DNA from 2 places in the Xanthomonas campestris pv. campestris str. ATCC 33913 genome. Region 1 is predicted to be linked to the other one. Evidence: predicted binding sites of a transcription regulator. Region 1 holds the regulator's gene; the other holds the start of a gene.
The links. Region 1 encodes FliA, which starts transcription of late flagellar genes. Its sites were predicted from a motif close to TAAAGTTTNNCNNNCNNNGGCCGATAA; they were not measured.

Region 1 (3,399 bases):
GCGGCATCGAAGTGATGCGCCTGCAGCACCGCCTGGCCGGAGCGCGCCATGCCGAGGGTTTCTTCGGCGGCGTGGCACAGCTCCACCATGGGCTTGATCGCCAGAAAGCCGGCGCCGCCCTTGAGCGTGTGGAAGCCGCGGAACACCGCGTTGAGCTGGTCGGCTTCGTCTGGCGCCTGTTCCAGCGACACCAGCTGTTCGCCGAGGCGATCCAGGATTTCCTGGGCCTCGACGATGAAATCGGCAGCAATATCGTCTGGAACAGCACTCATGGTTACAACCCCAATCCGGACAGCAGGTCGTCGGCGTCGTCTTGCGACACCGCGTGACGGTCCAGGCCCTTGACTGCAGGACCGGCAAGACCGCCGTCGTCTTTCTTCGGCTCGGTGCTTTTCGGCGGCAGGCCGAGGGCACCAAAGCCTTCATGCACGCGCCGCACGATGCCGGCCACGCGCCGAATGATCTGGCCGCTCAGGTCCTGGTAGCTCTGCGCCAGCGACAGCTCGGTCAGGTTGTGGCGCATCTTGTCCATCAGCGCGCCCTGGTCCTGGTTGAGACCACCATCGCGCAGCTGGTTCGCCAGCAAACGGCATTCTTCGACCAGATCCAGCGTGCGATGGCTGGCCTTTTCGGTCATTTCCACCACGTGGTCCAACCGCGAGCAGGCGTCGTCCAGCTCGCCGGCTTCTTCGGGCACGGTGGGCAGTTCGCCCAGGGCCTGGCCCAGTTCGCGTGCAAGCCGGCTCAGGCCCTGCATCATCGGACGGGTGCGCAAGGCGGCGAGGTGGTCGACCTCGCGCTTCCAGGCGGCTTCGTCACCGCTTTCCAACGCATCGAGCGCGCCCTGCAGGCGGTCGATCAGCGCGGCGCGTTCGGCATTGGTGTCCACGGTGGCGTTCATCAGGCGGTCGCCGCCAGACGTTCGAACACCTTGCCCAGCTTTTCTTCCAGGGTCTGGGCGGTAAACGGCTTGATGATGTAGCCGTTCACGCCGCACTGGGCGGCTTCGATGATCTGTTCGCGTTTGGCCTCGGCGGTCACCATCATCACCGGCAGGTGCTTGAGCTTGGCGTCGGCGCGGATGTTGCGCAGCAGGTCGATGCCGGTCATGCCGGGCATGTTCCAGTCGGTGACCACGAAATCGAACGGGCCCGCGCGCAACGCAGCCAGTGCGCTGTTGCCGTCTTCGGCCTCTGCGGTATTGGTGAAGCCGAGATCCGCCAACAGATTCTTGACGATACGGCGCATCGTCGAGAAGTCGTCCACGATCAGGATCCGCATGTTCTTATTCACATCAAGCTCCTAACACGAAAAAATTAATCGTCAATTTCGACACCGGCATCTGCCAGCTCGAAGACTTTGAGGCGGCCGCGCAAACGCACCACGGCCTGGCCATGGATCTGGCAGACGCGCGACTCGCTGACACCGAGCACGGCGCCGATTTCCTTCAGGTTCAATTCCTGTTCGTAGTACAGCGACAGCACCAGCTGCTCGCGCTCGGGCAACTGGCCAATGGCCTTGCCCAGCTCGCGACCAAACTCGCCGCGCTCCATCATCTGCTGCGGATTGGGGCCACCCTTGGCGGTGGTGTCCAGTTCGCCGTGGTCTTCGATGCGCGATTCCAGGCTCAGCACCTGGCCGCGTGCGGCGTCTTCCATCAGGCGCAGGTAGTCGGGCAGCGGCATCTCCATCGCGGCGGCCACTTCGGTGGCGGCGGCGGCGCGGCCGGTGTTCTGTTCGATCTTGCGCACGGCGGCGGCGGCGTCGCGGGCCCGGCGGTGCACCGAGCGCGGCACCCAGTCGCCCCGACGGATCTCGTCGATCATCGAGCCGCGGATACGGATCGAGGCATAGGTTTCGAACGAGGCGCCCTGGTCGGAGTCGTAGCTGCGCGAGGCTTCGATCAGGCCGATCATGCCGGCCTGGATCAAATCGTCCACTTCCACGCTCGCCGGCAGGCGCGCGGCCAGATGGTGGGCGATCCGGCGCACCAGGTCGGCGTGCTGGGTGACCACATCGTTGGCGTTATTGCGTTGCACGGCACGGTACTGGGCCGTGGCGGTCGTTGCGGTGGCGGTACTCATGCGGCCACTCCCCGTTGGATGATGCGTTCGACGAAGAACTCGACGTTGCCGCGCGGCACGGTGGGGGCCTGCCAGCGCGAGGTACGGCGTGCGATTTCGGCAATGGCCTGTGCCGAGGGACTGGCCGGGTAGGCCTTGATGACCGGTTGCTGGCGCTGCACCGACAGGCGCAGCCAATCGTCCTGCGGCACGTGGCCGAGGTAGTTCAGCGAGACATCGCCGAGGAACTTTTCGCACACCCGCGAGAGCTTGTCGTACAGCAGGCGGCCTTCGTTGGGGTCGCGCACCATGTTGGCGATGATCTGCAGGCGGTCCACGCCGCGTTCGCGCGAGAGCACCTTGATCAGCGCGTAGGCGTCGGTGATCGAGGCCGGCTCGTCGCAGACCACCACCACGGTGTCCTGGGCGGCCTGGCAGAAGGTCAGCACGCTGTCGGTGATGCCGGCGGCGGTGTCGATGACCATCACGTCCAGGTCGCGCTCCAGTTCGGAGAACACGTTGACCAGGCCGATGTGCTGGGCCGGGGCCAGTTCGGCCATGTGGCGGCGACCGGAGGCGGCCGGCACCACGAGCACGCCGCCGGGGCCTTCGATGATCACTTCGTCCAGCGTGCAGCGGCCGGCGATCAGGTCGGCCAGGGTGTACTTGGGCGACAGGCCCAGCACCACGTCCAGATTGGCCAGGCCCAGGTCGGCGTCGAGCAGCAGGGTGCGCTTGCCCATGTCGGCCAGGGCCACCGCCAGGTTGGCGGAGATGTTGGTTTTACCCACGCCACCCTTGCCACCGGTCACGGCAATGGTGCGCACCGGGCCCAAAGGCTCGGGACGGGTCGCCGACAGGGGGAAGGCGTTGGTCAGCTTTGCGTATTCACGCGACTGCATGGTTGTGCTCCGGAGTACAGGGCTTATCGGCAGCGCGCCGCAAATCTTCAAGGCGAAGAACGAGACTGGCGGCATTGGCACGGTGCAGGTCATCGGGGACGCGTTGTCCGTCGGTGACCCAGGTGATCGGCATCTGGTGATCGACGACCACCGACAGGGCGCTGCCGAAGCGTCCGGTCTCGTCGAGTTTGGTCAGCACCACGCCCTGGGGCTTGGCATGGGCGAAGCGGCGCACGACCTCGTCGAGGTCGGAAAAATGGGCGTTGGCGGGCAGCACCAGCAACGAGGTGACCTGGCGGGCGGCGCGCAGCCAGTTGAGCTGGGCGGCCAGGGCGCGGTCGCGCTGGCCCATGCCGGCGGTGTCGATCAGTACCAGCTTGTAGTCGCGCAGGCGCTCGAGCAGCTCCAGCAGGCTTTCGGCGCTGTCGGCCTCG
Region 2 (3,399 bases), 2.1 Mb from region 1:
GTTGCCGCAAACCTGCCGAGACTGCCTTCCACCTGCCGAATCGCCATTGAGTTTTGCGCAGCTTTGCGCAAGTTCGCCGCTAAACAAGTTCGCCGCTAAAAGCACTGCGAGCTGCGAACTTCATGGCCACACCGCCGCCGCGTGCTTCAGCACGCGGCGGCCCGCACAGCGCTCTCAGCGCACCACGCGCATGCCGTCGCCGGCTGGTAATGCGTCGTAGTAGCGGCCGGTCTTGGTGTCCAGCACGCGGTTGGGGCCGGCCGGCTGCATGCCTTGCAGCAAACGCCCGTTGCGGTCGTAGACCATCGGCGTGCTGGCCGGCACCTGGCTGCCGGCCGGGGCCACCGGCGTCTGTGCCGGTCCGCGGGTCGGGATGGTCGGGGCGTTGGGGCGCTGGCCCAACTGCGACGGCACCGGCGTCATCGTGGGGGTTGGCTGTACCGGGCGCGGCGGCGCGACCGTGGGCTGCACCGGCGTGGGCGTGGTGATGGGCTGCAGGGTGTTGGACGAGCGGGTGGTGGTGGCCGACTGCGCCAGTACCGTGCCGGCGGCAGCCAGCAGGCCACACAGCACCAGGCCGCGCGTTGAGGATGAGATCGTCATGTCGGGCACCACGTTGCATGAGAGATAGGCAATCAATGGGGCCGCCGGCACGCGGCGGCAATACACGGACCCCGCCGGGCCCTGAACGCTTCGGCGACGTCGGCGCCATGCGAAAACGCAGCGCTCCTCCCCCGCAGGATCTCCGGGCATCGGTACCGACACGGCCGCACAGCATTCATTGCGTTCCTCCAGTGACGACCAGCGCGCCGGTCGGCTTCGCGCCAGCGGTTGAACCCAGCGCGCACTGCCCACATCACAGGGGCAGGCGCCGGCACCCCGCCAGCGAGCGCATGCGAGAGCCCCATGAGCCAGTTCGACCTCACCCCGCCCTCCCCCGCCCAGCGCGATGCCCTGATTGCCGGGCTCAGCGACGAGGAGCAGCGCGTGCTGTTGCACCACGGCACCGAGGCCCCGTTCTGCGGTGTGTTCCTGGACAACAAGCTCGACGGGGTCTACACCTGCCGCCTGTGCGGGCTGCCGCTGTTCCGCTCCAATGCCAAGTTCGATTCCGGCACCGGTTGGCCCAGCTTCTTTGCGCCCTACGACCCGGCGCATGTGCGCGAGATCCGCGATACCGGTTACGGCATGATCCGCACCGAAATCGTCTGCGCGCGCTGCGACAGCCACCTGGGCCACGTGTTTCCCGACGGTCCGCCGCCCACCGGCGAGCGCCACTGCCTCAATTCGGTCTCGCTGGCGTTCACCGAAGACGGCCAGCCGCTGCCCAATCCGCTGCAGCGTGCAGGCGCCGACACCCAACCGGCCTGATGCGCGCGGCGGCGCACCGGTCCTGACAGTCCCGCAGCGTCAACCGGCGCTGCGGCACCCTGATCCGACAGGAGGCGTCACATGCACCCGGTCTCCCCGCTACGCCTGGCCAGCCTGCTCGCCCTGGCCCTGGCCCTGACAAGCTGCAACGGCAACGATCGCCCGCCTGCCGCAGCCGACTCACCAGCGGCCGGCAGCACGCCGGCCATCATCGACGCCAGCGTGGGCGGCCCGCCGCCCCGCCCGGCGGGCGTCTCCCCAACCGCGCCAACTCCCGCTCCATCGGCCACTGCGCAGTGGCGCTGCGGCGAGCAGGTGGTGGGCGTGCATACGGATGCGGCGACCCAGGCCGTGCAGCTGAACGTGAACGGCCGCACCCTACTGCTCACGCATGCCGACGCCCCGACTGGCGCCCGCTACGCGGACATCCACGGCAACGCCTTCTGGGCGCACGCGGGCGAGGCAACGCTAACGCTGGCGGGCGGCGAGGCCGTCAAATGCACGCAGGCGGACGCGAGCGGCGTGGGCTGATGCAGGGGCTAATGCGTTCAGTCGCAGCGCACATCTTCACGTCACGCGCTTCAAGAATCCGCCGCCCGGGCCGAAACAAACAGCAACCCTAGCTTGCTCCCGGCTGCGCCATGCTCATCATCATCGGCTTCATCGTCGTCATCGTCAGTGTCCTCGGCGGCTATGTGCTGTCGCACGGAAAGCTGGGCGCATTGTGGCAACCGTACGAGCTGATGATCATCGGCGGCGCGGCGCTGGGCGCGTTCCTGGTGAGCACGCCAGGCAAGATCGTCAAGGAAACGTTGACCGGCGTCATGGGCGTGTTCAAGGGCCCGCAGTACAAGTCCGACGACTACAAGGACACCCTGAGCCTGATTTACGAGTTGTTGAACAAGGCCCGCCGCGACGGCTTCATGGCCCTGGAAGACCATGTCGAAAAGCCGCAGGACAGCACCATCTTCGGCACCTATCCCAAGGTGCTGGCCGATCACCATCTGCTGGACTTCATCACCGACTGCCTGCGCCTGATGATCGGCAGCAACATCGAGCCGCACGAGCTGGAGCCGCTGCTCGAGCTGGAACTGGAAAAGCATCACCACGAAGCCCTGGCACCGGCGCATGCGCTGAGCAAGGTGTCCGATGGCCTGCCCGGCTTCGGCATCGTGGCGGCGGTACTCGGCATCGTGATCACCATGGGCTCGATTGGCGGGCCGATCGAAGAGATCGGCCACCACGTCGGCGCTGCACTGGTCGGCACCTTCCTTGGCATCCTGCTGGCGTATGGCTTCGTGTCGCCGTTGTCGGCGGCGATGGAAGCGCGCGCCGAGCAGGACGGGCGCATCTACGAAGCGGTCAAGACCGCGCTGCTGGCCTGCCTGCGTGGCTACAACCCGAAGATTGCGCTGGAATTCGCGCGCAAGACCCTGCCCTCCAACGTGCGCCCGAGCTTCGGTGATTTCGAAACGCACCTGAAGACGATCAAGTAGGGCCGCGGTCATGGCCGAGGGCAAATCCACCGTCATCATCCGACGGGTCAAGAAGGTCCAGGGCGGCGGCCACCATGGCGGCGCCTGGAAGGTGGCGTTCGCCGACTTTGTGACCGCGATGATGGCCTTCTTCCTGGTGCTGTGGCTGATGGCGGCCACCACCAAGGAACAGCGCGCGGCGATCTCCGAATATTTCCGCAATCCCAGCCCGCTGTCCGGCAAATCGCCGGCGCCCTCGCCCGGCATGAACGGGCCCGGCGGCGCCAGCACCTCGATGATCAAGCTCGGCGGCACCGCCGACATGGCCAAGGGGCAGAAGGACGAAATGGGCCGCAAGCGCGACAACGCCGCCGATACCGACGTGGATAGCCGCGCCAAGGACAAGAAGCGCCTGGAAGCGCTGATGCAGGACCTGAAGGAAGCCATCGACAAGAGCCAGGCGCTGGAGCCGTTCAAGGACCAGTTGCTGCTCGACCTCACGCCCGACGGCCTGCGCATCCAGATCGTGGACAAGCAGAACCGCCCGATGTTC

Region 2: the regulator FliA is predicted to act here: its motif matches at 1,953-1,979, upstream of motA (flagellar motor stator protein MotA).

What each region holds. Positions count from the first base shown of each region.
Region 1 covers NC_003902.1:2,228,661-2,232,059, forward strand. The annotation lists gene XCC_RS09895 (chemotaxis protein CheA) at 1-272, opposite strand, end outside; gene XCC_RS09900 (protein phosphatase CheZ) at 275-901, opposite strand; gene cheY (chemotaxis response regulator CheY) at 901-1,293, opposite strand; gene XCC_RS09910 (RNA polymerase sigma factor FliA) at 1,317-2,084, opposite strand; gene XCC_RS09915 (MinD/ParA family protein) at 2,081-2,965, opposite strand; gene flhF (flagellar biosynthesis protein FlhF) at 2,952-3,399, opposite strand, start outside.
Region 2 covers NC_003902.1:4,350,416-4,353,814, forward strand. The annotation lists gene XCC_RS18910 (hypothetical protein) at 175-603, opposite strand; gene msrB (peptide-methionine (R)-S-oxide reductase MsrB) at 907-1,371, shown strand; gene XCC_RS18920 (MliC family protein) at 1,453-1,902, shown strand; gene motA (flagellar motor stator protein MotA) at 2,013-2,867, shown strand; gene motB (flagellar motor protein MotB) at 2,878-3,399, shown strand, end outside.